Regions from separate parts of the Streptomyces sp. NPDC043726 genome, predicted to be linked through region 2. Evidence: riboswitches for the same ligand, from Rfam matches in the RefSeq annotation. Region 2 holds a riboswitch; the other holds the start of a gene.
What was found. Region 2 has a riboswitch for glycine ahead of gcvP (aminomethyl-transferring glycine dehydrogenase). Riboswitches for the same ligand answer to the same signal wherever they lie in the genome.
Positions count from the first base shown of each region.

Region 1: another riboswitch for glycine. It lies ahead of gcvT (glycine cleavage system aminomethyltransferase GcvT); the one in region 2 lies ahead of gcvP (aminomethyl-transferring glycine dehydrogenase).

Region 1 covers NZ_JBWKCI010000012.1:27,570-43,060, reverse strand. Annotated here, with positions in the region: gene AC068Z_RS31220 (ABC transporter permease) at 1-976, opposite strand, end outside; gene AC068Z_RS31215 (enhanced serine sensitivity protein SseB C-terminal domain-containing protein) at 1,299-2,084, opposite strand; gene AC068Z_RS31210 (enhanced serine sensitivity protein SseB) at 2,229-3,020, opposite strand; gene AC068Z_RS31205 (AAA family ATPase) at 3,171-3,833, opposite strand; glycine riboswitch at 4,004-4,099, shown strand; glycine riboswitch at 4,100-4,208, shown strand; gene gcvT (glycine cleavage system aminomethyltransferase GcvT) at 4,246-5,364, shown strand; gene gcvH (glycine cleavage system protein GcvH) at 5,485-5,862, shown strand; gene glyA (serine hydroxymethyltransferase) at 5,872-7,137, shown strand; gene AC068Z_RS31185 (L-serine ammonia-lyase) at 7,199-8,566, shown strand; gene AC068Z_RS31180 (Uma2 family endonuclease) at 9,527-10,078, shown strand; gene AC068Z_RS31175 (barstar family protein) at 10,330-10,845, opposite strand; gene AC068Z_RS31170 (glycoside hydrolase family 25 protein) at 11,291-11,848, shown strand; gene AC068Z_RS31165 (NADPH-dependent F420 reductase) at 11,859-12,521, opposite strand; gene AC068Z_RS31160 (zinc-dependent alcohol dehydrogenase family protein) at 12,605-13,609, opposite strand; gene AC068Z_RS31155 (AraC family transcriptional regulator) at 13,712-14,635, shown strand; gene AC068Z_RS31150 (FadR/GntR family transcriptional regulator) at 14,643-15,323, opposite strand.
Region 2 covers NZ_JBWKCI010000029.1:1,060-16,550, forward strand. Annotated here, with positions in the region: gene AC068Z_RS42095 (sugar phosphate nucleotidyltransferase) at 1-2,363, shown strand, start outside; gene AC068Z_RS42100 (DUF881 domain-containing protein) at 2,471-3,370, shown strand; gene AC068Z_RS42105 (small basic family protein) at 3,367-3,699, shown strand; gene AC068Z_RS42110 (DUF881 domain-containing protein) at 3,705-4,538, shown strand; gene AC068Z_RS42115 (FHA domain-containing protein) at 4,600-5,559, shown strand; gene ftsR (transcriptional regulator FtsR) at 5,580-6,317, shown strand; gene AC068Z_RS42125 (bifunctional nuclease family protein) at 6,401-6,874, shown strand; gene AC068Z_RS42130 (MerR family transcriptional regulator) at 7,136-7,780, shown strand; gene AC068Z_RS42135 (DNA polymerase IV) at 7,871-9,247, shown strand; gene AC068Z_RS42140 (PRC-barrel domain-containing protein) at 9,362-9,736, opposite strand; glycine riboswitch at 9,850-9,945, shown strand; gene gcvP (aminomethyl-transferring glycine dehydrogenase) at 10,120-13,005, shown strand; gene AC068Z_RS42150 (TOBE domain-containing protein) at 13,087-13,512, opposite strand; gene AC068Z_RS42155 (TOBE domain-containing protein) at 13,631-14,029, opposite strand; gene AC068Z_RS42160 (APC family permease) at 14,256-15,491, opposite strand, start outside.

The DNA of each region.
Region 1 (15,491 bases), on a different contig from region 2:
GAGCGTCACGGAGTCCGTCGCCGAGCAGGTTGAACGCCAGGACGGTGACGAAGATGGCGAGGCCCGGCACGATCATGAACTGCGGGTCGACCTCGTAGAAGTTGACCGCCTCGCTGAGCATGCCGCCCCACGACGCCTGCGGGGGCTGGATGCCGACGCCGAGGAAGCTCAGGCTGGCCTCGAAAAGGATGTTCGTCGGGATGAGCAGCGTCGAGTAGACGATGATCGGGCCGACCAGGTTCGGGAGCAGCTCCCGGAAGAGGATGTACGGGCCCTTGGCGCCCATGCCCCGGGAGGCGTCGACGAACTCGCGCTCCCTGAGGGCCAGGGTCTGGCCACGGACGATACGGCCCAGGTACGGCCAGTTGAAGAAGCCGATGATGAAGATCAACACGCCGATGTGCAGCGGCAGACCCTCGAGGCCGAAGGCACCGCCCTGCAGCGTCGCCGAGATGGCGATGGCGAAGAGCAGCAGCGGGAAGGCGAGGAAGGTGTCCATCAGACGGCTGATGATCGTGTCCACGCGACCGCCGTAGTAGCCGGCGATCACACCGAGGACCGTGCCGATGGTGTTCGACAGGATGGTGGCCCCGAACGCGACGACCAGGGACACCCAGGAGCCCTCCAGGATGCGGGTGGCGATGTCCCGGCCGAACTTGGGCTCGACGCCCAGCGGGTGGTCCATGCTCATCCCGCCGAAGTCCCCGAGGGGCAGCGAGGTGTTGGGGTCAATCAGGTCCTGGTTGAAGGCGTTGGGGTCGAGACCGAAGAGGGCCTGGATGGGCCGGGACAGGACGGCGAGCAGCACCAGCAGGATGACGACGATGCCGCCGGTCACGGCGAGCTTGTCCTTCTTGAATCGGGACCAGGCGATCTGCCCAAGGGAACGGCCCTCGATCTGCCCCTTGTCGGCGCCGCTGAGCACAGCCTCAGGCTGTGCCTCGGCTGCCCCGCTGGTCTCGATCGGTGCGGTCACAGTGACCCGACCCCTCTCGCCGGTGGTGACCGGCCTACACCCGCCGTGGATTACGGCTTTGTCGACTTGCGCTCGATCACAGGATCGACCGATCCCGTGTCTGAGTCGGGAGTCTTCAGCGTCGTCACGATCACCCGCCAGGTCTGGCGGTGAAAGTATGCGTAACCGTGATGATGCGATAGGGATTCCGTTATCCGAACAGGGGATAGCGCACCCCGGACGGTAGGGAGTTGGGACACATCGGGCGTTCCATGACGTTCGGCATCATCTACGCGCGCAGAAATGTGTCGGGGACGTGAAAGAGCCGACGGTCCGTCACACGTCAGTATCCGCCGTGCGCCGGAGGGTAGCCGTACCCGGCGGGTGCCTGGGCCGCGTGCGCCTCACGGTCGTAGAACGGGCGGGCGCTCGCCCGCATCCACATCGCGACCGGGTCGTACTCGTCGGACATCGCCACCGTCGAGACCGGCAGGCCGTCCGGGACCGCGCCGATGGACTGCTGCATCATCGCGCGCACCGAGTCCACGGCGGGCGGGCTGGTGTCGTACACATCCAGTCCGATGGCGAGATACGGCGCCCCGAGCGCCGGCTGCACCCAGGCGCGGCGCAGGGTGCGGACGGCCGGGGTGCGGTGGGCGTTCTGCGCGAGCAGGGCGTAGAAGTGCGGGATCTCGATGCCGGGTTCGGAAAGGCGCAGCGGCCCGGCCGGCTGGCGGTCGAGGCCGGTGGCGATCCGGCGCAGATCGAGCCAGGGGATGCCGACACCGCCGCCCGGGGCGTGCGGGTTCAGCCAGAGGCCGAAGTGGTCCGGGTACAGGGTGCGGGCGACGTCGATGCCGTCCACGACCTCGTAGGAACGGTTCCAGCCGCTCGCCGACAACTCCTGGGCGGAGGTGACACACGGGGCATAGCCGTAGTTCTCGACCTCCATGTTCCCGTACTGGGCGTCCGGGGAGCCGGCCTGGCCGTGCCACAACAGCATCCAGATCTGGCCGGAGTTCGGGGTCGCGAGCGCGCGCAGGAGCGCCTCGTAGGCGTCGTACCGCCCGGGCGTGACCTGGCGCAGCATGTGCTCGACCTGACCGGCCGCGATGCCGCTGGCGCTCACCTGTACCGCCCCTTCATCTTCACTCTCGCCCGAGCCGTGACCCTAGCTTAAGCCCGCCTAATCACTCGGGACTTGCCGTGGTCGTGCGAGTGCGGCTTCGGTCGTGGCCGGTCGCGCGGTTCCCCGCGCCCCTGGGTGTGTCGGCTAACCCTGTGTGTAGAAGGGCCGTACCTTCTCGCGCATCCACACCACCACCGGGTCCTGGGCCGCCATGTCCAGCAGGATGAGGTTCACCGGCCACCTCGTCGGCACCCTGCCCAGGGCCCTGCCCAAAGCATCCATCGGGAGCGTGCGGAGGTCGCCCTCCCAATTGGAGAGTTCCACTCCCACGAACATCACGGGATCCGCCGTTTCGACGGTCGCCAGACAGCGGCGGGCCGTCGTCACGACTCCCGTGGCGGCGAACTCTGCCGAGGCCGCGGCCAGGAAGTCGACCGGGTCGTCCTGCCAGTCCGGCTCGTACAGCTTGACCCGGCCGCCGCTCGCGGGGCCGTCGAGCGGAGTGCGGCCGACCCGGCACAGCTCGGCCACCGCGACCGGCGGGAGAGGTATCCCCACCACCCCGTCGGGGTTGACCGCGATCCCGACCTGCGGGGGCAGGCCGCGGGCGAACTCCACCGCGGGGGCGATGGTGTACGACATGTGCGCGCCGACGACCTGGCGGAACTGCTCCTCGGAGCTGAAGACCGGGACATAGGCCTGGCCCTCGATCTCCAGCGTGGGCAGGTCCAGCGGGCCGCTGTTCGGGCCGCCGCCGGACGGGAGCGGGACCCAGAGGAAGCTGCGCCCGAGGACCTCGATGATCCGGCCGCCCGCCGAGGGCACGCCGAGGGAGGCGGAGAGCACCTCCTCCAGCTCGTTGCCGGGCCATCCGCCGTGCGGATGGGGGTGTGCCTGCGCCGGAAAGTCCGCGGGGAGATCCGCCGGGAAGTCCATCTGTCTGACCGCCTGCCGTGAACCACTGCTGTGGCTGAAAAGGCTAACGCCTCCCGGCGGGCCGGGAATCAGCCGGAAGCGGACCCGCACTCAGCCGGACCCGGACCCGGACCCGGACCAGGCCGGAAGCGGACCCGGACCCGGCCGGAATCAGCCCGTGAAGCCGATCCGGCGCAGCGCGCCCGCCGCGGGTCGGTCGATCAGCACCGCCGAACCACAGCCCTGGGGCAGCTCGCCCTTCTCCACCGCGCGCAGCAGCCGCCCGGCCGCCGTGCGGTGCCGCAGGAAGGCGTACCGGGACACGCCCCGGCCGCGCTCCCGCTGGCCCTCCAGGGCCTGGTCCGGGGTGACGTCCAGCACGAGCAGGTGCAGGGTGCCACCCCGGCGCCGGGCCTCGCGGGCGAGCCATCCGCGTACCCAGGCCTGCGTACCGCAGTCGTGCACGACGACACCCTTGCCGGAGCGCAGCGCGCGCCACAGACCGGCGTAGTGGGCCAGCCGGACGAGGGGACGGTAGACGGCGTAGGGAAGGAAGCCGGGCATGCGGGCGTCCCAGCGGTCCCGGGTGTCCTGCGAGTCGATCCGGGCACCCTTCACGGCTCGCTTCATCAAGGTGGACTTGCCGCTGCCGGGCAGACCGGTGATCACGACGAGGTCCTGGGGCCCGAAGAGCAGCGCGTGCGGGCTGCGACCGCCGCGCTCCCGCAGATCGCGTACGACCGGGGCGCGGCCCTCGAGAACGGGGGCAGCCGGCTGCCGGGGCACCGCGATGCCCGTGGTGGTCGCGTACGCCGTGGTCCTGTTCAACGTGATCGTCCTCCCCTGGGTCAGGTAGAGCACCTGCCCGTTGAGCGTAAAGAGAAGGTAATGCCGTGCGCCTTCCGTTTCTGTACGCGTACCGCCACAGCCCGGTTACAGATGCGGCCCTGCCGTACCGGACCGATGCGTGCAATGATGTCCGCGCCAACTGCATACCGGCCGTTTGAATCCGCGCGGGAGAGTTCCCAGCCTTGAGCTGGGGCGCCGAAGGAGCAAGTCCCTCCCTTGAATCTCTCAGGCCCCGTTACCGCGCGGGCGAGGCACATCTGAAAAGCGGACCGCCGTCGCCGGTGGTCCCACCCAAGGTGCAAGTCATGCCCCGATGAGGTCATGACGAACCTCTCAGGTTCCGATGACAGATGGGGAGGAACGACCTCGCCGTCATGCCTTGGGAGACACACGTCCGATGAGCAGTCCTGAACCCCGCCGTACCGCCCTCGATGCCCTGCATCGGTCGCTCGGCGCGACGATGACCGACTTCGCCGGCTGGGACATGCCGCTGCGCTACGGCTCCGAGCGTGACGAGCACAACGCCGTGCGCACCAGGGCCGGCCTCTTCGACCTCTCCCACATGGGCGAGATCACGGTGACCGGACCGCAGGCGGCCCAGCTGCTGAACTTCGCCCTGGTCGGCAACATCGCCTCCGTCGGTGTCGGCCGCGCCCGCTACACCATGATCTGCCGCGCCGACGGCGGCATCCTGGACGACCTGATCGTCTACCGGCTCGCGGAGACCGAGTACATGGTCGTCGCCAACGCCTCGAACGCCCAGGTCGTGCTGGACGCCCTGGTGGATCGTTCCGCCGGTTTCGACGCCGAGGTCCGCGACGACCGGGACGCGTACGCGCTGATCGCCGTCCAGGGCCCCGAGTCCCCGGGCATCCTGAAGTCGCTCACCGACGCCGACCTCGACGGCCTGAAGTACTACGCGGGCCTGCCCGGCACCGTCGCGGGCGTCCCGGCGCTGATCGCGCGCACCGGGTACACCGGTGAGGACGGCTTCGAGCTGTTCGTGAAGCCCTCGGACGCCGAGACGCTGTGGCAGGCGCTGACCGAGGCCGGCGCGCCCGTCGGCCTGGTCCCCTGCGGCCTGTCCTGCCGGGACACCCTGCGCCTGGAAGCGGGCATGCCGCTGTACGGGCACGAGCTGACGACCGGCCTCACCCCCTTCGACGCCGGGCTCGGCCGGGTGGTCAAGTTCGAGAAGGAGGGCGACTTCGTCGGGCGCGAGGCGCTCACCGAGGCCGCCGCCCGCGCGGAGAGCAACCCGCCGCGCGTCCTCGTCGGCCTGATCGCCGAGGGCCGCCGGGTCCCGCGCGCCGGGTACCCGGTCGTCGCGGCCGGCCAGGTCATCGGCGAGATCACCTCCGGCGCCCCCTCCCCCACGCTGGGCAAGCCGATCGCCATGGCCTACGTCGACGCCGCGCACGCGGCGCCCGGCACGGCAGGTGTCGGCGTGGACATCCGGGGCAGTCACGAGCCGTACGAGGTCGTGGCGCTGCCGTTCTACAAGCGCCAGAAGTAGTCGCCTGCAGGCGCCAGACATGCCGCCGTAGGTGATGCTGAGCACATCACCGCTGCTCACGCACGCCTCCAGCAGTCCCCCATTCATCAGCACTCCCCCGCGTACAGGAGAATTCAGGCCATGAGCAACCCCCAGCAGCTGCGCTACAGCAAGGAGCACGAGTGGCTGTCGGTCGCCGAGGACGGCGTCTCGACGGTCGGCATCACGGAGTTCGCGGCCAACGCGCTCGGTGACGTCGTCTACGCCCAGCTCCCCGAGGTCGGCTCCACGGTGGCCGCGGGCGAGTCCTGTGGCGAGCTGGAGTCCACCAAGTCGGTCAGCGACCTGTACTCCCCGGTCAGCGGTGAGGTCACCGAGATCAACGAGGACGTCGTCAACGACCCGTCGCTGGTGAACTCCGCCCCCTTCGAGGGCGGCTGGCTGTTCAAGGTACGCGTGGCGGAGGAGCCGGGCGACCTGCTCTCCGCCGACGAGTACACCGCCTTCTCCGCCGGCTGAGGATCGTAGATGACTCTTCTCAACACTCCCCTGCACGAGCTCGACCCGGAGATCGCCGCCGCGGTCGACGCCGAGGTGGGCCGTCAGCAGTCCACGCTCGAGATGATCGCCTCGGAGAACTTCGCTCCGCTCGCCGTCATGGAGGCCCAGGGCTCGGTCCTGACCAACAAGTACGCCGAGGGCTACCCGGGCCGCCGCTACTACGGCGGCTGCGAGCACGTCGACGTCGCCGAGCAGATCGCCATCGACCGGGTCAAGGACCTGTTCGGCGCCGCCTACGCCAACGTCCAGCCGCACTCCGGTGCCTCCGCCAACCAGGCCGCGCTGTTCGCGCTGGCCCAGCCCGGCGACACCATCCTCGGCCTGGACCTGGCCCACGGCGGCCACCTCACCCACGGCATGCGTCTGAACTTCTCCGGCAAGCAGTTCAACGTGGTCGCCTACCACGTCGACGAGGCCGGACTGGTCGACATGGCCGAGGTCGAGCGCCTGGCCAAGGAGCACCGCCCCAAGGTGATCATCGCCGGCTGGTCGGCCTACCCCCGTCAGCTGGACTTCGCCGAGTTCCGGCGGATCGCCGACGAGGTCGAGGCCTACCTGTGGGTCGACATGGCCCACTTCGCCGGCCTGGTCGCCGCCGGGCTGCACCCCAACCCGGTCCCGCACGCCGACGTGGTCACCTCCACCACCCACAAGACCCTCGGCGGCCCGCGCGGCGGCATCATCCTCGCCCGCGGCACCGAGTTCGCCAAGAAGCTGAACTCCTCGGTCTTCCCCGGCTTCCAGGGCGGCCCGCTGGAACACGTGATCGCCGCGAAGGCGGTCTCCTTCAAGGTCGCGGCCTCGGAGGACTTCAAGGAGCGCCAGCGGCGTACGGTGGAGGGTGCGCGCATCCTCGCCGAGCGGCTGACCGCCCCCGACGCCCGGGAGGCCGGGGTGAACGTCCTGTCCGGCGGCACGGACGTGCACCTGATCCTCGTCGACCTGCGCGAGTCCGAGCTGGACGGCCAGCAGGCCGAGGACCGACTCCACGAGGTCGGCATCACGGTCAACCGCAACGCCGTCCCCAACGACCCGCGCCCGCCGATGGTGACCTCGGGTCTGCGGATCGGCACCCCGGCCCTGGCCACCCGCGGCTTCACCGCCGAGGACTTCGCCGAGGTCGCCGACGTGATCGCACAGGCACTGAAGCCGTCCTACGACGTCGAGGCGCTGAAGGCCCGGGTCACGGCGCTCGCTGACAAGCACCCGCTGTATCCCGGTTTGAGCAAGTAGTAGTTCCCTGGTGGGGGGCGCCCGACGACGTGCGCCCCCTGCCCTCTCTGGAGGAGTTCCCGTGGCCATCTCGGTCTTCGACCTGTTCTCGATCGGCATCGGCCCGTCGAGCTCCCACACGGTCGGCCCGATGCGGGCGGCGCGCATGTTCGCGCGCCGCGTGCGCAACGAAGGGCTGCTGGAGTCCGTCACCTCGGTCCGCTGCGAGCTGTACGGCTCCCTCGGCGCGACCGGGCACGGCCACGGCACGCCGAAGGCGGTGCTGCTCGGCCTGGAGGGCGCCTCGCCGCGCACGGTGAACGTGGAGACGGCGGACGACCGGGTGGAGACGATCAAGTCCGAGGGCCGCCTCTCGCTCCTGGGCGAGCGCGAGATCGCGTTCTCCTTCGACGACGACCTGGTCCTGCACCGGCGCGAGGTGCTCCCGTACCACGCCAACGGCATGACGATATGGGCGTACGACGCGACGGGCGCCGAGCTGCTGTCGAAGACGTACTACTCGGTCGGCGGCGGCTTCGTCGTGGACGAGGACGCGGTGGGCGCCGACCGGATCAAGCTCGACGACACCGTGCTGAAGTACCCCTTCCGCACCGGCGACGAGCTGCTGCGCCTGACGAAGGAGACGGGTCTTTCGATCTCGTCCCTGATGCTGGAGAACGAGCGGGCCTGGCGGACCGAGGAGGAGATCCGCGAGGGCCTGCTGGAGATCTGGCGGGTGATGCAGGCGTGCGTCTCGCGCGGTATGTCGCGGGAGGGCATCCTGCCGGGCGGCCTGCGCGTACGCCGCAGGGCCTCGGTCTCCGCCCGCCAGCTGCGGGCGGAGGGCGACCCGCTGGCGCACGCGATGGAGTGGATCACGCTCTACGCGATGGCGGTGAACGAGGAGAACGCGGCCGGGGGCCGGGTGGTGACCGCCCCCACGAACGGCGCCGCGGGCATCATCCCGGCGGTCCTGCACTACTACATCAACTTCGTGCCGGGCGCGGACGAGGACGGAGTCGTCCGCTTCCTGCTGGCCGCGGGCGCGATCGGCATGCTCTTCAAGGAGAACGCGTCCATCTCCGGCGCCGAGGTCGGCTGTCAGGGCGAGGTGGGCTCGGCGTGCTCGATGGCGGCGGGCGCGCTGGCCGAGGTGCTCGGCGGCTCCCCGGAGCAGGTGGAGAACGCGGCCGAGATCGGCATGGAGCACAACCTCGGCCTGACCTGCGACCCGGTCGGCGGCCTCGTCCAGATCCCGTGCATCGAGCGCAACGGCATGGCCGCGGTGAAGGCGGTCACGGCGGCGAAGATGGCGATGCGCGGCGACGGTTCGCACAAGGTGTCCCTGGACAAGGTCATCAAGACGATGAAGGACACGGGCGCGGACATGAGCGTCAAGTACAAGGAGACGGCGCGGGGGGGCCTGGCGGTCAACATCATCGAGTGCTGAGGGAATAGGCCCTGACCTGCGCGTTCGTGTCTTTCAGCGCTGTCGGGGCCTCCTGCTCACGCGGCGGAAAGCCCCTTGGAGACTCCCTGGGACAGGCGTGAAAGTACCTGAAAAGTCCCTGGGACATCCCGCTGGAAGGGGCTTTTGACCTGCAGGTTCGCGGCACGTGATCAACGCCGGATGTGCCGCTGATGTCTCAAATCGATCCCCTACCCCCGCTCAAGGGGTGCCATTCGATACATGAACGCTGCGGAAACCCGCGCTTGGAGCAGCGGCCGGCCGACCTCTTCCCCACATTCACGACGACGCAGGCGCGGCAGGCCCTGCTCTCCCCTCGCGATCCGGCGCACTTGGTCACGGAGGGGGAGATAGACGAACTGTCTCGTGGGGTGTACCGGCGGGCAAACGCCCCCCGGAAGCGGCGCACGTGGATCTGCTGGCCGTGTGCGCACGGGCCCCTCGCGCCGTCTTGTGCGGTGAATCCTCCCTGGCCCCGCCTGAGCTGATCGACGACATCCCCGCAGCAGTACACATCGCCGTGCCGCGCGGTATACGCCCCCGACGATTTCCTACCCGCCGATGGTGGTGGCGCAGTACGCCGCGAAGACCTTCGCTCTCGGTATCGAACGGTTCGAAGCAGCCCCGGGAGACACTGCGCGTGTTCGTCGGCGCGGACGACGGCGAGGAAGGAGTGGGTCGGCATCGCGAGGGTGAACCTGCGGGCCCAGGCGGGACAGCGGCGGACCCACCCCATGGCCACCCGGAAGATGGCCGCCGCCCTGAAAGTCACCCTACGCCAGCTGTTGGGTCTGAACACCTACGGGCCCAGCTCATGCCCCGCGTCACGGCGGCCGCTCGTGCGGACCGGTTCCCCCTGTGGTGCGCGCACGTCACGGAAGTCCACCCGTGGGACGGCTCTGTCCGCCGTATCATGACGGCACACGGGAAGGAGCACCGTCCATGAGTGTCGAGGCGATCACGCACACCGAGTTCCCCGCGGGATACGTGGTGTTCTTCGGCACCGACGGAAAGATCATCATGACCCCGCAGAGCGAAGAGCACTCCAGCACGATCAGGTCGATGCAGATCGACTCTCTCGCCCTCGGCCGTCATGCGAAGGTCACCTCGGACGTCTACATCGACTTTCCCGCCGACGAGAACTCCGCCCCCGACCTGGCCATCCTGCGCGAGGACGCGCGCAAGGAGGGCAAGCGCTACAGCTTCGAGGACGTCCTGTTGATCTCGGAGGTCGTCTCCACGTCCTCGGCACGCAAGGATTACGACGACTGCACCGCGAAGTACGGCCGGTACGGGATCCCCGTCTACCTCGTCGTGGATCCCTACGCCCGGGAAGTCGTCCTGCACACCGAGCCCACCTCCAGCGGCTACAGCACCGCCCACACCCGCGCATACGGCACAGGCAAGCTCCCCATCCCCCTGGCCGACGGCCGCACCTTCACCCTCGACCTCGACGAACTCCCCCTGCCGGACCCAGAGCCCGACACTCACTAAGTCTCAGAAAACGCGCCCCGAAGCAGGAAGAGGCCCGGCAGCTGGTCGGCGCGCGCAGGATCATCGAAACCGCGACTGAAGAGCTCCACGCATTGGGGCACCCGGGGTTTGGTGATCACTCCCGGTGTTTCCCTGTTCTTCCAGCCTCATTCTGGCCCCAGGGAGGCCCGGCGGCGGGCTGGGCCGGGCCCCGTCGGGCAGGGTTTCAGTCGTCTTCCTCTGATGCCACTCACTCAGCCGCGGCTGTCCGCCTATTCGTCGCCGTTCCAGATGATGGGCACGGCTCCGACGGGTTCGAACCGGATGTCCGGGTTGCTGCTGTGGACCGGGGCGAAGAATCGGCGCTGAAGCACTGCGGCCCGGCCAGCCTCATCGGCAGTGATGTCCAGCACGGCCTGGGCTGCTTTGGGACACGCGGCGGCTAAGCGGTCGTAGTCGGTGAAGGACAGCACGAGTCCGGCGCCTTCGACCGCGTCGCCGTAGCCTCCGTAACAGGCCTCGTCGCCGAGGCAGTCGTTGAGGGCGTCCAGGTTGTTTCCGTAGTACTCGGGGAAGTGCAGCGCGGCAGCGATCGCTCGGTGCATGTCCTGTTCCGTGGTCCACTCGCCTGCTGCGAGGTGCACGACGCGGAAACCGAGTCCTCCGAGCCGCGCCACGGCTTGTGTGAGGAGTCGTCGACGCCAGAAGAGGGTGACGAATGTGTTGTTCATGTACTCGATGCCGGGAAGCCGGGTCGTTGCGGTGGTTGGCGCCGGATGGCGCGCCACATCGCCTCGGTAGGCGTCGAGGAGACGGAAGAACCCTTCGAAGGGAGTTGCGCCTTGGGGGCGCTGCCCTCGATGCCAGCCGCCTTCGGGATTCGAACCCGAGACCTCCGCATTATAAATGCAAGGCTCGCCGAAGCCATCGCATGCCGCCCGATCAGCAACTGCCCAATCCCGCAGGCGTCTTCCGCAGCATGGGATATGTTGCAGTCAGCCCTCGACAAGAAGTCCCCAAAGGGTCCCTGAGGTGATTCAAGGCAAGCCTGGGCAGGCCAAAAGTGCAGTTCAACCCCGTGATCAATAGCCGTCCATATGTCCGTCAAGTACAAGGAGAGGGCGCGGGGCGGGCTCGCGGTGAACATCATCGAGTGCTGAGCGTTCCGGCCGGGCGCAATTGGGGCATCAACAACTCCCGTCCCCCCACTCACACTTCAGGGAGTCCCCCACGATGTTGCGCGGCATCGACGTAAGCGCGTACCAGTCCTCGGCGTACGACACGGACGGCCTCTCCTTCGTCTTCATCAAGGCGACGGAGGGCCGTTCGTACGTCAACCCGAAGCTGGCGGCCCAGACGAAGCGAGCCCGTGAGGCGGGTCTGGTCGTCGGCTTCTACCACTTCCTCTGGCCCGGCAACCTCTCCGCCCAGGCCGACTACTTCGTCAAGCACGCCCCGGAGAAGGCGGGCGACATCCTCGCGGTCGACTGGGAGACGACGAGCGACGGAACGCACGCCAGCAACGCGGAGAAGGACCTCTTCATCCGCAAGGTGAAGGAACTGCGGCCGAACAATCCGGTCGTGCTGTACGCCAACCGCAATTACTGGCTGAACATCGATCGCACGTCCTACGCCGGCGACGGCCTCTGGATCGCCGACTACGTCACGGCGGGCAAGCCCCGCATCCGGGCCAAGTGGCGCTTCCACCAGTACACGGACGATCCGCTGGACCGGAACGTGGCGGACTTCGCGAGCAAGGCCGCGCTGCGGGAGTGGGCCCAGAACAGCTGAGCGGTCGGCCTCAGGCCGTGAACTCCGGCTTGCGGTCCGGGGAGGCCTCCGCCAGGGCCTTGGTGACTTCCTCGATTCCCGCCCGCAGGCCGTAGACGGGGGTGTCGGGCTGCTGGCGCCAGGAGTCGTCGATGCCGCCCGCGTCGACCGTGTCGTAGCCGAGTTCGTCGATCAGGGCGCGGACCTTCGTCTTGGCCGCCTCGTCGTCGCCGGCGACCGGGAGGGCCATGCGGTCGGGGTCGCCGGCCGGGCGGTGGCGGTCCAGGATGTCCTGGGCGTACGTGCCGTTGAAGGCCTTGATCACCGGGTGGCCCAACTGGCGTTCGGTCCAGCGGCTTTCCGTCAGGCCCTCGTCCTCGATCCCGGCGATCTTCCCGTCCCGCTGCTGGGGGTAGTAGTTGCCGGTGTCGATGACCGCGACTCCCTCTGCGGCCCCCTCCAGGACTCCGGCGGGCAGCTCCGGTACGGCCTTCAGCGGGACGGTGACCACGACGATCTCGGCGCCCCGCGCGGCCTCCTCCACCGGTACCGCGGTCGCCCCGGTCTCCGCCACCAGCTCGGTGAGCGTCTGGGGTCCGCGTGAGTTGGCGACGGACACCTCATGGCCGAGGGCGGTCAGCCGCCGGGTGAGGTTGCCGCCGATGTTGCCCGCGCCGATGATGCCGATCTTCATGAGAGTTCCGCCTTCCAGGGTTGATGCACATGCATACATCGTGCGCCAACCCCTTCGGCGCCCCGGCTATTCCACTCGCCTCTTCAGAGCCGCACGACGATCTTCCCCGTGTGCCGGTTCGACTCCATCAGCCGGTGGGCGTCCTGGATGCTCTCCAGGCCCTCGAAGACCTCCGCGATCACCGGGCGGAAGCCGCCGTCCGCCAGACCGGCGTTGAGGAAGGCGGTGGAGCGGCGGCGACCGCCGGGGGTGTCGGTGAGGGCCATGTTGGCGTACGTGTGGATCGTGAAGGGCCAGTTGAACGGGATCTCGGTGGGGCGGCCGTCCAGCCAGCCGTAGACGACCACGGAACCGCCCTCCGCGAGGGCGCCCGCCACGTCCTTGAAGGCAGGGCCGCCGATCGCGTCGAAGATCACCTCCACGCCTCGGCCGCCGGTGACGCGGCGGACTTCCTCGGCCACCGTCTCCGCGCCTCCCCCGTCGGCCACGACCACCTCGGCCGCGCCCAGGTCCAGCAACTGCTTGCGCTTGTCCTCCGTGCGGGTCGTGACCACCGGGATCGCGCCGACGCGCCTCGCGACCTGGATCGCCGCCGTGCCGACCCCGCTGGACGCGCCGGTGATCAGGACGTGGTCTCCGGGGCGCAGGCCGGCCGTCTCCAGCAGGCCGCCGTAGGCGGTGGTGTACGTCAGCCAGGCGGCGGCCCCGGTCACGGCGTCGACGGAGGCGGGGCGCCGTACGACCGCGGACCGCGGCAGGACGACGCGCTCGGCGTACACGCCCTGGGTGCCGAACTCGATGCCCGGTCCTGTCATCACCGGGTCGCCGACGGCGAGTTCGGTGACGCCCTCACCGACCGCCTCGACGACGGCGGAAGCCTCGTAGCCGAGCCGGGAGCCCGGGAGCGTCGGCTGGTAGTAGTAGGTGCCTGCACGGAAGAGGGCTTCGGCGCGGTTCAGGCCCAACGCCTCGACCCGGAGGGTGACTTCACCCGGGCCGGGTGTCTCGGGGACGGGCGCGTCCTCGATCACCAGCACCTCGGGGCCGCCGATCTCATGAAAGAGCACGGTACGTGCGGTAGTTGGCATGAGAACGACGGTACGGGGGCGCCGGAGAGACGATCCATGTCCGTCGGTCTCTGGTTGATGTCCGTTCGTCTCGCTGGTCGGCGTGGACGCTATGGTGCGGACATGGATGTCCTCAGCGACGCCGTCGCCGCCATGCGCACCGGACGACCGCACTCCTCCCGCCAGGACAAGTACGGGCCGTGGGGCATGCGCTTCGAGGCCTCGTCCGGCGCCGGGTTCCATGTACTGCTCAGGGGGTCCGCCTGGCTGATCCCCGGGGACGGCGAACCGGTCGAACTCGCCCCCGGTGACGTGGTGTTCCTGGCGAGCGGGCGCGGACACGGGGTGGCCAGCGGCCTGGACGTTCCGATGGAGGAGGTACGGCTCAAGGACGACGGCACCTGGCCCGAACTGCCGCCCGACCCGGTGGGCTCGGGGCCCCCGGCCACGGTCATGCTGTGCGGCGCGTATCTACTGGACCGCTCCCGCGCCCACCCGTTGCTGACCGAGCTGCCCGAGGTGGTGCATCTGCCGGCCCGCGTCGGCACGCACCGGTCGCTGCGGGCGGCGGTGGAGCTGCTGGGCGCCGAGCTGGCGGACCCCCAGCCGGGCTCGGACACCATCGTGACCTCGCTGCTGGACACCCTGCTGCTCTACATCCTGCGGGCCTGGTGGCTGCGCGAGCGCCATGGTTCCGGGCATCCCACCGGCTGGGCGGCGGCCCTCGCCGACCCGGCGGTCGCGGCGGCGCTGCGCGCGCTCCACGGCGACCCGGCGCACCCCTGGACGGTGGAGGAGCTCGGCGCCCGCGGCGGCCTGTCCCGCGCGGCCTTCGCCCGCCGGTTCACGACGCTGGTGGGGACGCCGCCCCTGACGTATCTGACCTGGTGGCGCATGACGACGGCGGGCCGGCTGCTGCGCGAGGACGACGTGCCGCTCCGGCTGATCGCCCAACGCACCGGTTATGCCTCGGAGTTCGCCTTCGCCAAGGCATTCAAGCGGGAGTTCGGGGTGGCGCCGGGCCAGTACCGCAGGCGGGCGCCCTGAAAGGACGCTAGCCGCCGAACGGATCTTCCAGTTCCCCTCGCAGCACCCGCGCCGCCGCCTCGGCGTCCCCGTCCGCGACCGCCCGGACCAGGGCCGCGTGGGCCTCGTCGGCGGTGTTGGGGTCGTTCTCGCGCAGCCCCGTCAGGGACAGCAGGTCGACCAGGCCGCGGCGCAGGACCGGGGTGAACTCGGCGAAGAGGTCGTCGAGCACGGGGTTGTGCGCCGCCGCGACCACCGCCGCGTGGAAGGCGATGTCGGCGTCGACGAAGGCCGTGTCGTCCCCGGCGGAAGCCGTCCGGCGGCCCTCCAGCGCCAGCTCGATCGCCGCGACGTCCTCCGGCGTCCGGCGCCGGGCGGCCAGCCGGGCCGCGTGCACCTCCACGGCCATCCGGACCTCGTAGACGTCGGTCACCGCCGCCCGGCGCAGCCGGGTCGGCCAGTCCGCCGCCGGCTCGGTGGCGAGGACGAAGACACCGGCGCCCTGCCGCGGCCGCACCAGACCGGCGCCGGCCAGCGCGCGCAGTGCCTCGCGCACGGTCGAGCGGCCGACGCCCAGCTCCTTGGCGAGGGTCGTCTCACCGGGCAGCTTGTCGCCGACCGCCCAGTGCCCGGCGGAGATCCGCGCGCGCAGGCGTTCGGCGGCCTGTTCCACCAGCGGGCTGGGGCGTAGCGGGCCTAGCGACGACATGGTTCACCAACTTGTCCGAGGTGCACGGGCGTTCACAGCGATTCTCACTTGTCTGAGGAGCTGAGGAGTGGCTAGCCTACCGGTCATGACGTTCCGCGGTCTCCTTCTCGGCTGCCGCGGCGGGGCCTGACGCGACCGGCACCCCGCCGCGGGGCTCCGCGCTGCCGG
Region 2 (15,491 bases):
GGCTGAACGAGACCGTCGTAACTGTCCAGTTCCTGGCCTCCTTGGTCAAGAACTACTTCGGCGACGGCGAAGAGCTCGGAATGGAGCTCAGCTATGCCAACGAGGAGAAGCCCCTCGGTACCGCTGGAAGCGTCAAGAACGCCGAAGAGGCGTTGAAGGACGATGCCTTCCTGGTGATCTCCGGCGATGCCCTGACCGACTTCGACCTCACCGATCTGATCCGTTTCCACAAGGAGAAGGGCGCGCTCGTCACCGTCTGTCTGACGCGCGTGCCGAACCCTCTGGAATTCGGCATCACCATCGTCGACGAAGAGGGCAAGGTCGAGCGTTTCCTTGAGAAACCGACCTGGGGCCAGGTCTTCTCGGACACGGTGAACACCGGTATTTACGTCATGGAGCCCGAGGTCTTCGACTATGTCGAGGCCGATGTGTCCGTCGACTGGTCCGGCGATGTCTTCCCTCAGCTGATGAAGGAGGGCAAGCCGATCTATGGGTATGTCGCGGAGGGCTACTGGGAGGACGTCGGTACTCACGAGAGCTATGTGAAGGCGCAGGCCGACGTCCTGGAGGGCAAGGTCGACGTCGACCTCGACGGGTTCGAGATCTCCCCTGGTGTGTGGGTGGCGGAGGGTGCCGAGGTGCATCCTGACGCTGTTCTGCGAGGCCCCCTCTACATCGGGGACTACGCCAAGGTCGAGGCCGGCGCCGAAATCCGTGAGCACACCGTCGTGGGCTCCAACGTGGTCGTGAAGAGCGGGGCCTTTCTGCACAAGGCCGTCGTGCACGACAACGTGTATGTGGGGCAGCACAGCAACCTTCGGGGCTGTGTGGTCGGAAAGAACACCGACATCATGCGGGCGGCCCGGATCGAGGACGGCGCCGTGATCGGCGACGAGTGCCTCATCGGTGAAGAGTCGATCATTCAGGGCAATGTGCGGGTCTACCCGTTCAAGATCATTGAGGCTGGTGCGTTCGTCAACACCTCGGTGATCTGGGAGTCCAGGGGCCAGGCGCATCTCTTCGGCGCCCGAGGGGTGTCGGGCATCCTGAATGTGGAGATCACGCCGGAGTTGGCCGTGCGCCTCGCCGGTGCCTATGCGACGACCCTCAAGAAGGGGTCGACCGTCACCACGGCCCGTGACCACTCCCGTGGTGCGCGGGCGCTCAAGCGGGCGGTGATCTCCGCGTTGCAGGCGAGCGCCATCGACGTACGAGACCTCGAGAACGTTCCCCTGCCCGTGGCTCGGCAGCAGACCGCGCGCGGGAGTGCCGGCGGGATCATGATCCGGACGACGCCCGGTGTGCCGGACTCCGTGGACATCATGTTCTTCGACGGGCGGGGCGCCGATCTGTCGCAGGGCAGTCAGCGCAAGCTGGACCGGGTGTTCGCGCGTCAGGAGTACCGGCGTGCGTTCCCGGGTGAGATCGGGGACCTGCACTTCCCGGCCAGCGTCTTCGATTCGTACACGGGTTCGCTGCTGCGGAACGTGGACACGACCGGGATCGCCGAGTCGGGGCTCAAGGTCGTCGTGGATGCCTCCAACGGGAGCGCGGGGCTTGTGCTGCCGAGCCTGCTCGGGAAGCTGGGTGTCGACTCGCTGACCATCAATCCCGGTCTTGACGAGTCCCGGCCCACGGAGACGGCCGACGCCAGGCGCTCGGGTCTCGTGCGGCTCGGCGAGATCGTCGCTTCCGCGCGGGCCGCGTTCGGCGTGCGGTTCGACCCCGTCGGTGAGCGGCTGTCGCTGGTCGACGAGAAGGGGCGGATCGTCGAGGACGACCGTGCGCTGCTCGTCATGCTCGACCTGGTCGCCGCGGAGCGGCGCAGCGGGCGCGTGGCGCTGCCGGTGACGACCACCAGGATCGCCGAGCAGGTGGCGGCGTACCACGGGACGCAGGTGGAGTGGACGACGACCTCGCCCGACGACCTGACCCGGGTCGGGCGTGACGAGACCACGATATTCGGTGGTGACGGCAAGGGCGGATTCATCGTCCCGGAGTTCAGCAGCGTCTTCGACGGTACGGCGGCCTTCGTACGGCTGATCGGTCTGGTGGCCCGGACGCAGCTCACCCTCAGCCAGATCGACGCGCGGATTCCGCGTGCGCATGTCCTCAAGCGCGATCTGGCGACTCCGTGGGCGGTCAAGGGGCTCGTCATGCGGCGGGTCGTGGAGGCGGCCGGAGACCGGTCCGTGGACACCACGGACGGGGTACGCGTGGTGGAGGCCGACGGGCGCTGGGTGATGGTCCTGCCGGACCCGGCCGAGGCGGTCACCCACCTGTGGGCGGAGGGTCCGGACGACGCCTCCGCGCAGGCGCTGCTCGACGAGTGGTCGGCGGTGGTGGACAGCGCCGGTCGCTGAAACGGGCACTACGCGCGCGTGCCGGACAAGTGTCCCCAAGGGGGCCTGTCCGGCACGCCGGTGGGGCCATTCGGAGGTACTGCGCGCGACGTGCGACGATGTGCGGCATGCCGCAGCAGCCCCCCGTTCGGAGCACTCCTACGCGCCCGTCGCGCCCGGACGCCTCCATGTCGCTGCTCACCAACGTCATGGACCACAGCCTCGACGACGGCTATGCCGAGGCGGCGGCCCGGAAGAAGGCCGCTGACGGCGGCCTGCCGAAGACGCTCCGGGCGAAGCTGGGGCTCGCGGCCGGCTTGGTGCTCGCGGCTCTGGTCGTCACCGTGGGTGCGGCTCAGGCGCGGGTCGCGGCTCCCGTGGTGGCGAAGGAGCGCGAGGAGCTGATCGACCGGATCGATCAGGAGACCGAGGCCGCGGACAAGCTCGAGGACAGTGTCGACAAGCTGCGTGACGACGTGAGCGCGCGCCAGCGCGAGGCACTCAAGGAGAGCGGCGGTGAGCAGGCCGAGCTGGTGGGCATCCTCGCCGGAGCCCTCGAGGTGCACGGTCCTGGCGTGAAACTGGTCGTGAACGACGCCAAGGACTCCAGTGGGGGCGGTGACGGGGACCCGCGCGAGACCACCGGGTTCTCCGACACCGGTCGGGTCCGGGACCGGGACATGCAGCGGGTGGTCAACGGGCTGTGGGAGTCGGGGGCCGAGGCCATCTCGATCAACGGACAGCGGCTGACGGCGCTGTCGGCGATCAGGGCAGCCGGTGACGCCATACTGGTCGACAACAAGCCGCTGGTGCCGCCGTACACGGTGCTCGCGGTGGGGGACGGGGAGCAGCTGAGCAGCAGGTTCCAGGACAGCGCGGACGGGCTGTATCTGCATGCCCTGCAGGAGAGCTTCGGCATCCGGACCGCCATCTCCACGGAGGACGATCTCCGGCTGCCCGCCGCACCCAGTGTGACCGTACGAACAGCAAAGCCGAACACCGAGAACACCGAGAAGGGCACATCGTGATCGCCGTACTGGGCCTCGTCGTGGGAGTCGTGGCCGGCCTGTTGGTCCGGCCTGAGGTTCCGGCGGTCGTCGAGCCTTATCTGCCGATCGCCGTCGTCGCGGCGCTGGACGCCGTCTTCGGTGGTCTGCGGGCCATGCTCGACGGCATCTTCGACGACAAGGTCTTCGTGGTCTCGTTCCTGTCCAACGTGGTCGTGGCCGCGCTGATCGTGTTCCTGGGCGACAAGTTGGGCGTGGGGGCGCAGCTGTCCACCGGTGTCGTCGTGGTCCTCGGCATCCGTATCTTCTCGAACGCCGCGGCGATCCGACGGCACGTGTTCCGGGCGTGAGGGCGATGAGCAACCAGGACGAGACGCCCGAGACCGGACTCCGCAAGCAGTTGCCCGACGAGGTCCCGCCCCCGGTGTCCGAGACAGCGCCGCCGGCGCCCGAGGCCAAGACCGAGCTCACCGGCCGCCAGCGGCTCGCCAAGGGGCTGTGGCCGCCGCGGGTCACCCGGGCCCAACTGATCGTCGCCCTGCTGCTGTTCGGCCTCGGCTTCGGTCTGGCGGTGCAGGTCGCGTCCAACAGTGACGGGGACGACGCCCTGCGCGGCGCACGCCAGGAGGATCTTGTCCGCATCCTCGATGAACTGGACGACCGTACTCAGCGTCTTGAGGACGAGAAGCAGGGACTCGAGAAGCAGCGGGACGAACTGGAGAACAGTTCGAACCAGGCCGAGGAGGCTCGCAGGCAGACCGTCGAGAAGGAGCGGCAACTCGGCATTCTGGCGGGCACGGTGGCCGCGCAGGGACCCGGCATCACGGTGACCATCGACGACACGAAGGGGACGGTCGAGGCGGACATGCTGCTCGACGCCATTCAGGAGTTGCGTGCGGCCGGCGCGGAGGCGATCCAGGTGAACGGGGTACGCGTGGTGGCGGGTACCTATCTGACGGATTCGGGGAACTCCGTGAGCGTCGACGGGAACAAGATCAACGCGCCCTATCGTTTCAAGGTCATCGGCAAGCCGCAGGATCTCGAACCGGCGCTCAACATCCCTGGAGGCGTGGTGCAGACTCTCGAGAAGGAGCAGGCCACCGTGACTGTCGAGCGGTCGGACAAGATCGTTGTGGACGCCTTGCGAGCCGCGGAGCGGCCTGACTACGCTCGGTCGTCCTCGCAGTGAATCGGCGGTGCATGGGGGACGTCCGGCGAGGGCATGAGGTTGCGGGGGGTCGGCGCACCGAATGGGTGGTGCGTGGTGGAAACTGTCTGGTGGATACGGACGTTGTGAGGATGTCCGGGTCGGCCGGAGTGTGCAGTCAGGGTTCGTCCTGCCCCACGGGCGGGTCTGTTTCAGTCAAGGGGAATCGCCCGTGAAGTTGTTTGCGAAGTTGTTCGGCAAGAGCGCGCGGCAGGGCAACGAAAATGCCACTGCTCGTCACCGCGCGCAGCCTGACGCAGAGGGCCAGCGGCCGCTGTTCCGGGACCAGGTCGGTGGTCCGGGCGGGGACATTTCCGGAGGTCAGGGCGCGCCGTCTGTTGACCCTGCCCAGTCCGGAGGCATAGGTTTCGGGCAACCGTCAACCTCAAGTACGGGTGGAGGGTTCTCCGCCGACCCGTACGCGTCCAATGCCCCGGCGGGGCAGCCGCGGCAGGAGGATCCGTCCATGTCGGCCCTGGTGTGCACGAGGTGCGGTAACCGCAACGCGGAGAACAGTCGCTTCTGTTCCAACTGCGGTGCTCCGCTGCGGGCGGGTGCCGTGCCCGAGCGTCCGTCCGAGACCACGTCCACGATCTCCATCTCCGGTCTCGAGGCTTACGAGGCCGAGGCCACCGGGCAGACGCCGATCCCGGCGCTGTCCCCCGAGGCGCAGGCGGCCGTCGAGGCGCTGCCGCTCGGCTCCGCGCTCCTGGTGGTGCGCCGTGGGCCGAACTCGGGCAGCCGCTTCCTGCTGGACAGCGACCTGACGACCGCTGGCCGTCACCCGCAGAGCGACATCTTCCTGGACGACGTCACCGTCTCGCGTCGGCACGTGGAGTTCCGCCGGAGCCCGGACGGCTCGTTCACGGTGGCCGACGTGGGCAGTCTGAACGGCACGTACGTCAACCGCGAGCGCATCGACCAGGTCGATCTGTCGAACGGTGACGAGGTGCAGATCGGCAAGTACCGGCTGGTCTTCTACGCGAGCCAGCGAGGCTACTGACCCTCCCCCGGAGAAGGTCCATGCTTCATACACCGAGCGGCGGTGCCGGACACGGCACCGCCGCCACGGACAGCGGGCTGATGAGCATCGGCACGGTGCTGAACGTGCTGCGCGACGAGTTCCCCGAAGTCACCATCTCCAAGATCCGGTTCCTGGAGTCCGAGGGCCTTGTCGAGCCGCGGCGGACCCCGTCGGGGTACCGCAAGTTCAGCGCGGGTGACGTCGAGCGGCTCGGCCATGTGCTGAGGATGCAGCGGGACCACTATCTGCCCCTGAAGGTGATCAGGGAGCACCTGGACGCCATGGAGCGCGGAGAGGCCGTACCCCTGCCGACCGTGGGCCGTCAGCGGGACGGTGAGGGCGGCCCGGAGCTCTCCGAGGCCCCCACGGCCGCTCGGATCGGGCGGAGCGAGCTGCTGGCCGCCGCGGAGATCGATGAGCGGGAACTCGAGGAGTGGGAGTCGTACGGGCTGATCGCGCCGCTGCCGGACGGGGCGTACGACGCCGAGGCGGTCACCGTGGCCGCTCTCGTCACCGAACTGGGGCGGTTCGGGATCGAGCCGCGCCATCTGCGTGTCATGAAGGCCGCCGCGGACCGTGAGGCCGGGCTCGTGGACCAGGTCGTGGCGCCGCTCAGGCGCCACCGCAACCCGCAGACCAGGGCGCTGGCCGAGGCCCGTACGAAGGAGCTGGCGGGGCTCACGGTGAAGCTGCACGCCGCGCTCGTGAAGACCGCGCTCGGGGTGCGGCTGCCCTGAGCCGGAGGGCGCGGAGGGCCGGATCGGCCGCCCGTTTCCTGCCCGACTACCCAAACATCCCGAGCACGGCCTAGGGTTGCTGTGTGAACGAGCTCGATGTCGTAGGTGTCCGGGTCGAAATGCCCTCCAACCAACCGATCGTGCTCCTGCGCGAAGTGGGAGGCGACCGCTACCTCCCCATCTGGATCGGGCCGGGGGAGGCGACGGCCATCGCCTTCGCCCAGCAGGGCATGGCCCCCGCACGACCGCTGACCCACGACCTGTTCAAGGACGTGCTGGAGGCCGTCGGCCAGGAGCTCACCGAAGTGCGCATCACCGACCTGCGTGAAGGCGTCTTCTACGCGGAGCTGGTCTTCGCCAGCGGCGTCGAGGTGAGCGCCCGCCCGTCCGATGCCATAGCGCTGGCATTGCGCACCGGAACGCCGATCTACGGCAGCGACGGAGTGCTCGACGACGCCGGCATCGCCATCCCCGACGAGCAGGAGGACGAGGTGGAGAAGTTCCGCGAGTTCCTCGACCAGATCTCGCCCGAGGACTTCGGCACCAGCAGCCAGTGAGGCGCCCGGGCGCCCCGGCTGACCAGCGGTTCGCGAGGGGCGGTCAGGGGCGGCCGACGGCTCGGGCCGCGGCAATTGCCAGCGGCGAGTGAGAGCGTCCTGCGGCCCGGCCCCAGTGCATTCGGCTAGCCTTTCCCCGCGGTTGGGTACGGGAAACCACTCCTAGGGTGATTATCACTCGGCGTGCCGAGTGTGGCGATCGTTGACGCACCCCTGGTGACTGCCTACCGTCGAGAAGGCAGGTCAAGGACGGAGGTCGGCGTGAGAAGCAGCGGCGACGGTACGGCTGGGGGTGCCCCCGGACGCAGTCTCGGGGAGAGCGGTCCGTACCCGCTTCACGGCAGCGCGGCCGACCACGCTCCGCAGCGACCGGCGGCCGTGCCGAGCAGCGGAGGGGCGACGTCCATGGCGTCGGAGCAGATCGGTTACCGCGGGCCGACGGCCTGTGCGGCCGCCGGCATCACCTATCGGCAACTGGACTACTGGGCGCGCACCGGGCTCGTCGAGCCGAGTGTGCGGCCCGCGTACGGGTCGGGGACGCAGCGCCTGTACAGCTTTCGGGACGTCGTCGTCCTGAAGATCGTCAAGCGGTTCCTGGACACCGGGGTGTCGCTGCAGAACATCCGTACCGCCGTGCAGCATCTGCGGGAGCGGGGCTTTCGTGATCTGGAGCGGATGACGCTCATGAGCGACGGTGCCACGGTCTACGAGTGCACCTCGCCCGACGAGGTCCACGCGCTGCTCCAGGGCGGTCAGGGCATCTTCGGCATCGCGGTCGGGGTGGTGTGGCGGGACGTCGAGAGCGCGCTGTCCCAGCTGCACGGGGAGCGGATCGACACCGGCGAGACGCTCGTCGGCCACAATCCGGCGGACGAGCTGGCGCGGCGGCGGAACCGGGCGGTCTGAGAGCGCCGGGTGGTCTGATCGCCAGGCGGCTGAAAGCCGGGCGGTCGCGCTCCGGGGGCATTGTCAGTGGCGTAGGGCAGCATCGGAGATGTGAGAAGCGCCCCGACGATCCTGCACCTCGACATGGATGCCTTCTTCGCCTCGGCGGAGCAGGCGTCCAAGCCGAGTCTGCGCGGGAAGGCAGTGATCGTCGGCGGGCTCGGGCCGCGTGGGGTGGTGGCGACGGCGTCGTACGAGGCCCGCGTCTTCGGGGTGAACTCGGCGATGCCCATGGCGCAGGCGCGGCGGCTGGCGCCGAACGCCGCGTATCTGGTGCCGCGCTTCGGGTTCTACCGGTCGATCAGCGAGCAGGTCATGGGGCTGCTCAGGGCCCTGTCGCCACTGGTGGAGCCGCTGAGTCTGGATGAGGCCTTCGTGGATCTGGAGGCCGGGGGAGCGGCCTGGGACGCGGAGTCGGCGCGGCTGGCGGGCGTGAAGCTGCGCGCCGACATACGGGCCGTCACGGGGCTGACGGGGTCGGTGGGGCTCGCGGCGTCCAAGATGCTCGCGAAGATCGCCTCGGAGCAGGCCAAGCCGGACGGGCTGGTGCTGATCGAGCCGGGGACCGAGCGGGCGCTGCTCGGGCCGATGTCGGTGCGGACCCTGCCGGGGGTGGGGCCGGCCACGGGGGACCATCTGCGGCGGGCCGGGATCCATACGGTCGACGAGCTGGCCGAGGCGGGGGAGGACGAGCTCGTACGGCTGCTCGGGAAGGCGCATGGGCACGCGCTGTACGCGATGGCGCTGGCCCGGGACGAGCGGCCCGTGGTGGCCGAGCGGGAGACGAAGTCGGTGTCCGTGGAGGACACGTACGACGTCGACATCCACGACCGGGTGCGGGTGGGGCTCGAGGTGCAGCGGCTGGCTGATCGGTGTGTGCGGCGGCTGCGGGGCGCCGGGCTGTCAGGGCGGACGATCGTGCTGAAGGTGCGGCGGTACGACTTCTCGACGCTGACGCGGTCCGAGACCTTGCGGGGGCCCACGGACGATCCTTCGGTGGTGCGGGAGGCGGCTGCCCGGTTGCTGGAGTCGGTGGACACCACGGGGGGTGTGCGGCTGCTGGGGGTGGGGGTGAGCGGGCTCGCTGATTACACGCAGGAGGACCTGTTCGCGCAGGCCGCGGGGGAGCTGGCCACGGAGGGCGGGGCGGAGGAGGGGGACGCGGGGAGTGAGGCTGCGGGCTCGGCGGTGGTCGAGGCCGCCGAGCGGCGGTGGGTCGCGGGGCATGACGTGCGGCATGCGGAGTTCGGGCACGGATGGGTGCAGGGGAGCGGGCTGGGGCGGGTGACCGTGCGGTTCGAGACGCCGGAATCCGAGCCGGGGAGGGTGCGGACGTTTCGGGTGGACGATCCGGAGCTCTCGGTCGCGGAGCCATTGCCCTTGGTGTCGGTCAGACCCGATGTGCCGGTGGACGGGGTCGGGGCGTGACCAGAGGGTGAGGTCGGAGGGGGCTGGTGCTCGCCCGCGCTCGCGGGGTGCCGCTTCTCTGGCTGCGCGGGCCGCCCCAGCGGCACGACCGCCCGCCGCTGCCCGGCAGCGGAGTCATGTGTCCGCGTCTTCCGTGCCTGCCAAGTTGCCGAAGTCGTGGTCCGGGGATGGGGGCGGGGCGATGTCCAGGCCGTAGTGGTGGTAGAGCTGGAGTTCCTGTTCGGGGGAGAGGTGGCGGCCCACTCCGAAGTCGGGGGCGTCCTTGATCAGGGCGCGTTCGAAGGGGACGTGCAGGGTGCCCTCGATCAGCTTGCTGGGTTCCAGGGGGACGAAGGCGTCCCTGCTGAAGAGGCCGGTGCGTATGGCGGCCCACTCCGGTACTCCGGTCGCGTCGTCGAGGTAGACCTCGTCGATCGTGCCGATCTTCGTGCCGTTGCGGTCGAACGCCTTGCGGCCGATCAGGTTGCGCGGATCGATGTCGGTCTGCACGGGCCCTCCACTTGGTCGCAACTCATCCGTAAGCACTACGAAAGAGCACATTGGGTGAAGCGGCCACTCGAACGCCCGGTCGTTGACCTCGCTGGTACCCTGGCAGCGGCTGCTGACCCCGTGCGGGAGAGTCCTCCAGACATCATCGGAGGCGCCGAAGGAGCAAATCCTCCCCGGAATCTCTCAGGCCCACGTACCGCACGGACGAGGTCACTCTGGAAAGCAGAGCGGGTGTCAACGGCTTCCGCTCTCACCGACGGTGAAAGCCGGGTGCCCTCGGGCCCCGGTGAAGCTCTCAGGTTGAGATGACAGAGGGGGAGGCCGTCCGGGTACCCGCGCCGTGGTACCCCTCGCAGGTCGCGTCAGACCAGGAGGCCTCCGCAATGACCGCCCACCGCATTCCGCTCGCAGAGCTCGAACAGGGCATTCCCTTCGAGCAGCGTCATATCGGCCCTGACCACGAGGCTCGGGCCAAGATGCTGGCCCAGGTCGGGTACGGATCGCTCGACGAGCTCACCGCCGCCGCGGTGCCGGACGTGATCAAGAACGCCGACTCCCTCGATCTGCCGGGAGCGCGTACCGAGGCCGAGGTGCTGGCCGAGCTGCGGTCGCTCGCCGACCGTAATCAGGTCCTCGATTCCATGATCGGACTCGGTTACTACGGGACCTTCACCCCGCCGGTGATCCTGCGGAACGTGATGGAGAACCCGGCCTGGTACACCGCCTACACGCCGTACCAGCCGGAGATCTCGCAGGGGCGGCTCGAGGCGCTGCTGAACTTCCAGACCACGGTCGCCGACCTCACGGGGCTGCCCACCTCCGGTGCCTCCCTGCTCGACGAGGGGACCGCCGCGGCCGAGGCCATGGCCCTGTCCCGGCGCATGGGCAAGAACAAGAAGGGCCTCTTCCTGGTCGACGCGGACGTCCTGCCGCAGACCATCGCCGTGATCGAGACCCGCGCCGAGCCGACCGGCGTCGAGGTCGTCGTCGCCGACCTCAGCGCGGGCATCCCGGCCGAGATCGCCTCCCGCGAGATCAACGGCGTACTCCTCCAGTACCCCGGCGCCTCCGGGGCCGTACGGGACATCAAGGCCGTCATCGAGCAGGCCCATGAGCTCGGCGCGCTCGTCACCGTCGCCGCCGATCTGCTCGCGCTGACGCTGCTGACGTCCCCCGGTGAGCTGGGCGCGGACATCGCGGTGGGCACCACGCAGCGCTTCGGTGTTCCGATGGGCTTCGGCGGACCGCACGCCGGCTACATGGCCGTGCACGAGAAGTTCGCGCGCAGCCTGCCCGGACGGCTCGTCGGCGTGTCCGTGGACGCGGACGGGAACAGGGCCTACCGGCTCGCGCTCCAGACGCGTGAGCAGCACATCCGGCGTGAGAAGGCGACCAGCAACATCTGCACGGCGCAGGTGCTGCTCGCCGTCATGGCCGGGATGTACGCCGTCTACCACGGCCCCGAGGGGCTGAAGAGCATCGCCCGGCGCGTGCACCGGTACGCCACGATCCTCGCCGCGGGGCTCACCGCGGGCGGCGTGGAGGTCGTGCACGGTTCCTTCTTCGACACGGTCACCGCGCGGGTTCCCGGGCGGGCCGCCGAGGTCGTCGCCGCCGCTCGCGAGAACGGCGTCAACCTGCGGCTCGTCGACGCCGACCACGTCTCCGCCGCCTGCGACGAGACCACCGCGCGGGCCCAGCTGGCCGCCGTGTGGAGCGCGTTCGGCGTCGAGGGGGACATCGAGGCGCTGGACGCCGAGGTCGAGGACGCGCTGTCGCAGGAGGCCCTGCGCGGTGACGAGTACCTGACCCACCCGGTCTTCCACGAGCACCGTTCCGAGACCGCGATGCTGCGCTACCTGCGCCGCCTCGCGGACCGTGACTACGCGCTCGACCGCGGCATGATCCCGTTGGGCTCCTGCACGATGAAGCTCAACGCCACGACCGAGATGGAGCCGGTCACCTGGCCCGAGTTCGGGCAGCTGCACCCCTTCGCCCCCGCCGAGCAGGCGGAGGGCTACCTCACGCTGATCCGTGAGCTGGAGGAGCGTCTCGCCGAGGTCACCGGCTACGACAAGGTCTCGCTGCAGCCCAACGCCGGGTCGCAGGGTGAGCTGGCCGGTCTGCTCGCCGTACGCGGGTACCACCGCGCCAACGGGGACGAGCAGCGGACCGTCTGCCTCATTCCCTCCTCCGCGCACGGCACCAACGCCGCCAGCGCCGTGATGGCCGGGATGAAGGTCGTCGTCGTCAAGACCGCCGGGGACGGCGAGATCGACGTCGAGGACCTGCGGGCGAAGATCGAGCAGTACCGCGACGAGCTGTCGGTGCTGATGATCACGTACCCCTCGACGCACGGTGTCTTCGAGGAGCACGTCGCCGACATCTGCGCGCAGGTGCACGAGGCGGGCGGGCAGGTCTACGTCGACGGCGCCAACCTCAACGCCCTGGTGGGGCTGGCCAAGCCGGGGCACTTCGGTGGTGACGTCTCGCATCTGAACCTGCACAAGACCTTCTGCATCCCGCACGGCGGCGGCGGTCCGGGCGTCGGTCCGGTGGCGGTGCGCGAGCACCTGGCGCCGTACCTGCCCAACCACCCGATGCAGCCGGCCGCCGGGCCGGAGACCGGGGTCGGGCCGATCTCGGCGGCGCCGTGGGGTTCGGCCGGGATCCTGCCGATCTCGTGGGCGTACGTCCGGCTCATGGGCGGCGAGGGGCTGAAGCGGGCCACGCAGGTGGCCGTGCTGTCCGCCAACTACATCGCCAAGCGGCTCGAGCCGCACTATCCGGTGCTCTACAACGGGCCGGGCGGTCTGGTCGCGCACGAGTGCATCATCGATCTGCGGCCGCTGACGAAGGCGACCGGGGTGAGCGTCGACGACGTGGCCAAGCGGCTCATCGACTACGGCTTCCACGCGCCGACGATGTCCTTCCCGGTGGCCGGCACGCTGATGATCGAGCCGACCGAGTCCGAGGACCTCGGCGAGCTGGACCGGTTCTGCGAGGCGATGATCGCGATTCGCGCGGAGATCGAGAAGGTCGGTGCCGGGGAGTGGGCCGCGGATGACAACCCGCTGCGGAACGCTCCGCACACCTCCGCCGCGCTGGGCGGGGAGTGGGAGCACGCGTACAGCCGTACGGAGGCCGTGTTCCCGGCCGGTGTCTCGGCCGCGGACAAGTACTGGCCGCCGGTGCGCCGTATCGACCAGGCCTTCGGTGACCGCAACCTCGTGTGCTCGTGCCCGCCGCTGGACGCGTACGAGGACTGATTCGGCGTAGGTAGCGCGTGAGGGGCTCCGCCCGGGCTTTACGGCTCGGGTGGAGCCCCTGCTTCATTTCCTGCGGTTGTCCTACGGGGTCGCCAGTGCGATCTCGGTCGACTTGATGAGGGCCACGACGGGGGCGCCGGGGGTCAGGACCAGGGCGGTGGCCGCGTCGGTGGTGATGGCGGCGGTCAGTTCGCCGCCGGTCACCGTGATCTTGACGGCGGTCATCGAGGGGCCGGTACTGACGGTGCTGACGTTGCCCGGGAGCTGATTGCGGATCGACACTCCCGAGACGGGGGCGGTGGCGAGGGCGACCTCGGTGGACTTCACCAGGACGCGTACGGCGCTGCCCGGGGCGAGGGCCAGGTCGTCGAGGGCCTCCCTGGTGATCGCGGCGGTGATGTTGTGACCGCCGGAGAGAACGACTCTGACCGTCGCCATGACCTCGCCGGGGGTGATGGTGGTGACGGTGCCGGGGAGCTGGTTTCGGATGCTCAGTCTCTGGGGCATGGGGCGCCTTGCCTTCGGGGGCGGTGGATGGGGCGTCCCACGGTAGTCGGGTGGGGGGATTATGCCGGGTATGTGTGAGTTTGCGTCGCCATGCTGGCTGCCTCGGGGCGGTCTGCGCCTACGTTCGGTCGATGTGTACGTTTGTCGACTTCACGCGGGCCGTCGCCTCCATGCCGACCTCCAGGCCCAGCTCCTCCACGGCCTCGCGGGTGAGCAGGGAGACGAGGCGGTGCTGGCCCGCCTGGATCTCGACCTGGGCCGCCACGTCACCGAGCTTGATCGCGGTCACGATGCCGGGGAAGGCGTTGCGGGCGGAGGTGTAGGGGGCCTCCTCGTCTGGCGCGGTCGCCGTCTTGGCGAGTTCCACGGAGAAGGCGGCCAGGTCCCGCCCGTCGATGAGCCGTCGGCCGCTGTCGTCGCGGTGGGTCGCCACCCGCCCCGCGTCCGCCCAGCGGCGGGCGGTGTCCGGGCTAACGCCGAGGAGCCGGGCGGCCTGGCCGATCGTGTAGGACTGCATGCCGATCACGATAGGGCGTCGGCCCGGGCGGGGGTGGGGCGGTGCGTCCCGCTCACGCGGCCGGCCGGGCGGGTGTGGGGGTGGTGCGTCCGGGCCGCGGTGTCGGGCTGTGCGGGCTCGGGGGTGGTGCCTCCGGGCACGGTGTCGGCCTGTGCGGGTGGGGTGGGGGTGGGCCGGCGACCAGGTCATTCGGCGTGGACGCCGGGGCGATGCTCCGGTCCGCCTGTCAGCCTGTGTGGACGCGTGGGCGGCGGGCTCGGTCCGGTTCGGCCTCGCGCAGGACCTCTCGGGTCACCGGGGCGACCTCGCCCTGGCCGAAGAGGAAGAAGCGGAGGAAGTTGGCGAAGGGGCTGCCCTCGGTCCACTCGAAGTAGATGTGCGGGGTGCAGCCCGTCGTGTCGCGGACGTGGAGGAGCAGGGCGGCCAGGGCGTTGGGGATGGAGGAGGACTCCAGGGTCAGGACGCGGTAGCGGTTGTGCAGGACCTCGCCGCGGACCGTCAGACCTGCCTCGAACTCCGAGGGGTCGGTCACCGTCACCTCGACGAAGACGAAGTCCTCAGAGCTCGGGATGTCGTTGTCCTGCCGGATCTGCTCGATCTTGTCGCGGTACTCGGCCAGGTCGCGGTTGTCGGGCTCGTTGGCGATGAACCGCATCTTCCGGCTGGCCATGTCACGGATGAATCGTTCCGCCATGTCGTCGAGCGTCACGCTGGTCACGCGCAGCTCGAAGGCCCGCAGCAGCCGGGAGAGCAGCGAGATCAGGATGATGCCCGCGATGAAGCAGGCGCCGATCTTCACACCGTCCGGACGCTCGATGACGTTCACGATCGTCGTGTAGAGGAACACGGCCGAGATCACGGCGAAGCCGATGGTCCAGTTCCGCTGGCCCGCCTTGCGGGCCGCGATGGTCACCGCGATGGCCGCGGAGCTGATCAGCACCAGGACGCCGGTGGCGTAGGCGCCGCCCTGCGCGTCGACGTCGGCGTCGAAGATCCAGGTGACCAGGAAGCCGACCAGGGTGAAGACGATGACCATCGGGCGCACCGCGCGGGCCCAGTGCGGGGCCATGCCGTAGCGCGGCAGATAGCGGGGCATCAGGTTCAGCAGGCCCGCCATCGCGGAGGCGCCGGCGAACCAGAGGATGGCGATGGTCGAGACGTCGTACACCGTGCCGAAGGCGTTGCCCAGGTAGTCGTGGGCCAGGTACGCGAGCGCGCGGCCGTTGGCCTGGCCGCCCTCCTCGAACTCCTTCTCCGGGATCAGCAGCGTGGTGATGAAGCTGGTGCAGATCAGGAAGCAGCTCATGATCAGCGCGGCCGCGGTGAGCAGCTTCTTGGTGTCCCGGATTCGGCCCCTGGGATGTTCCTCGGTGTCCCCCTCGTCGCCCCTGACGTGCGGCATCACGGCGACGCCGGTCTCGAAGCCGGAGAGGCCGAGGGCGAGCTTCGGGAAGACGATCAG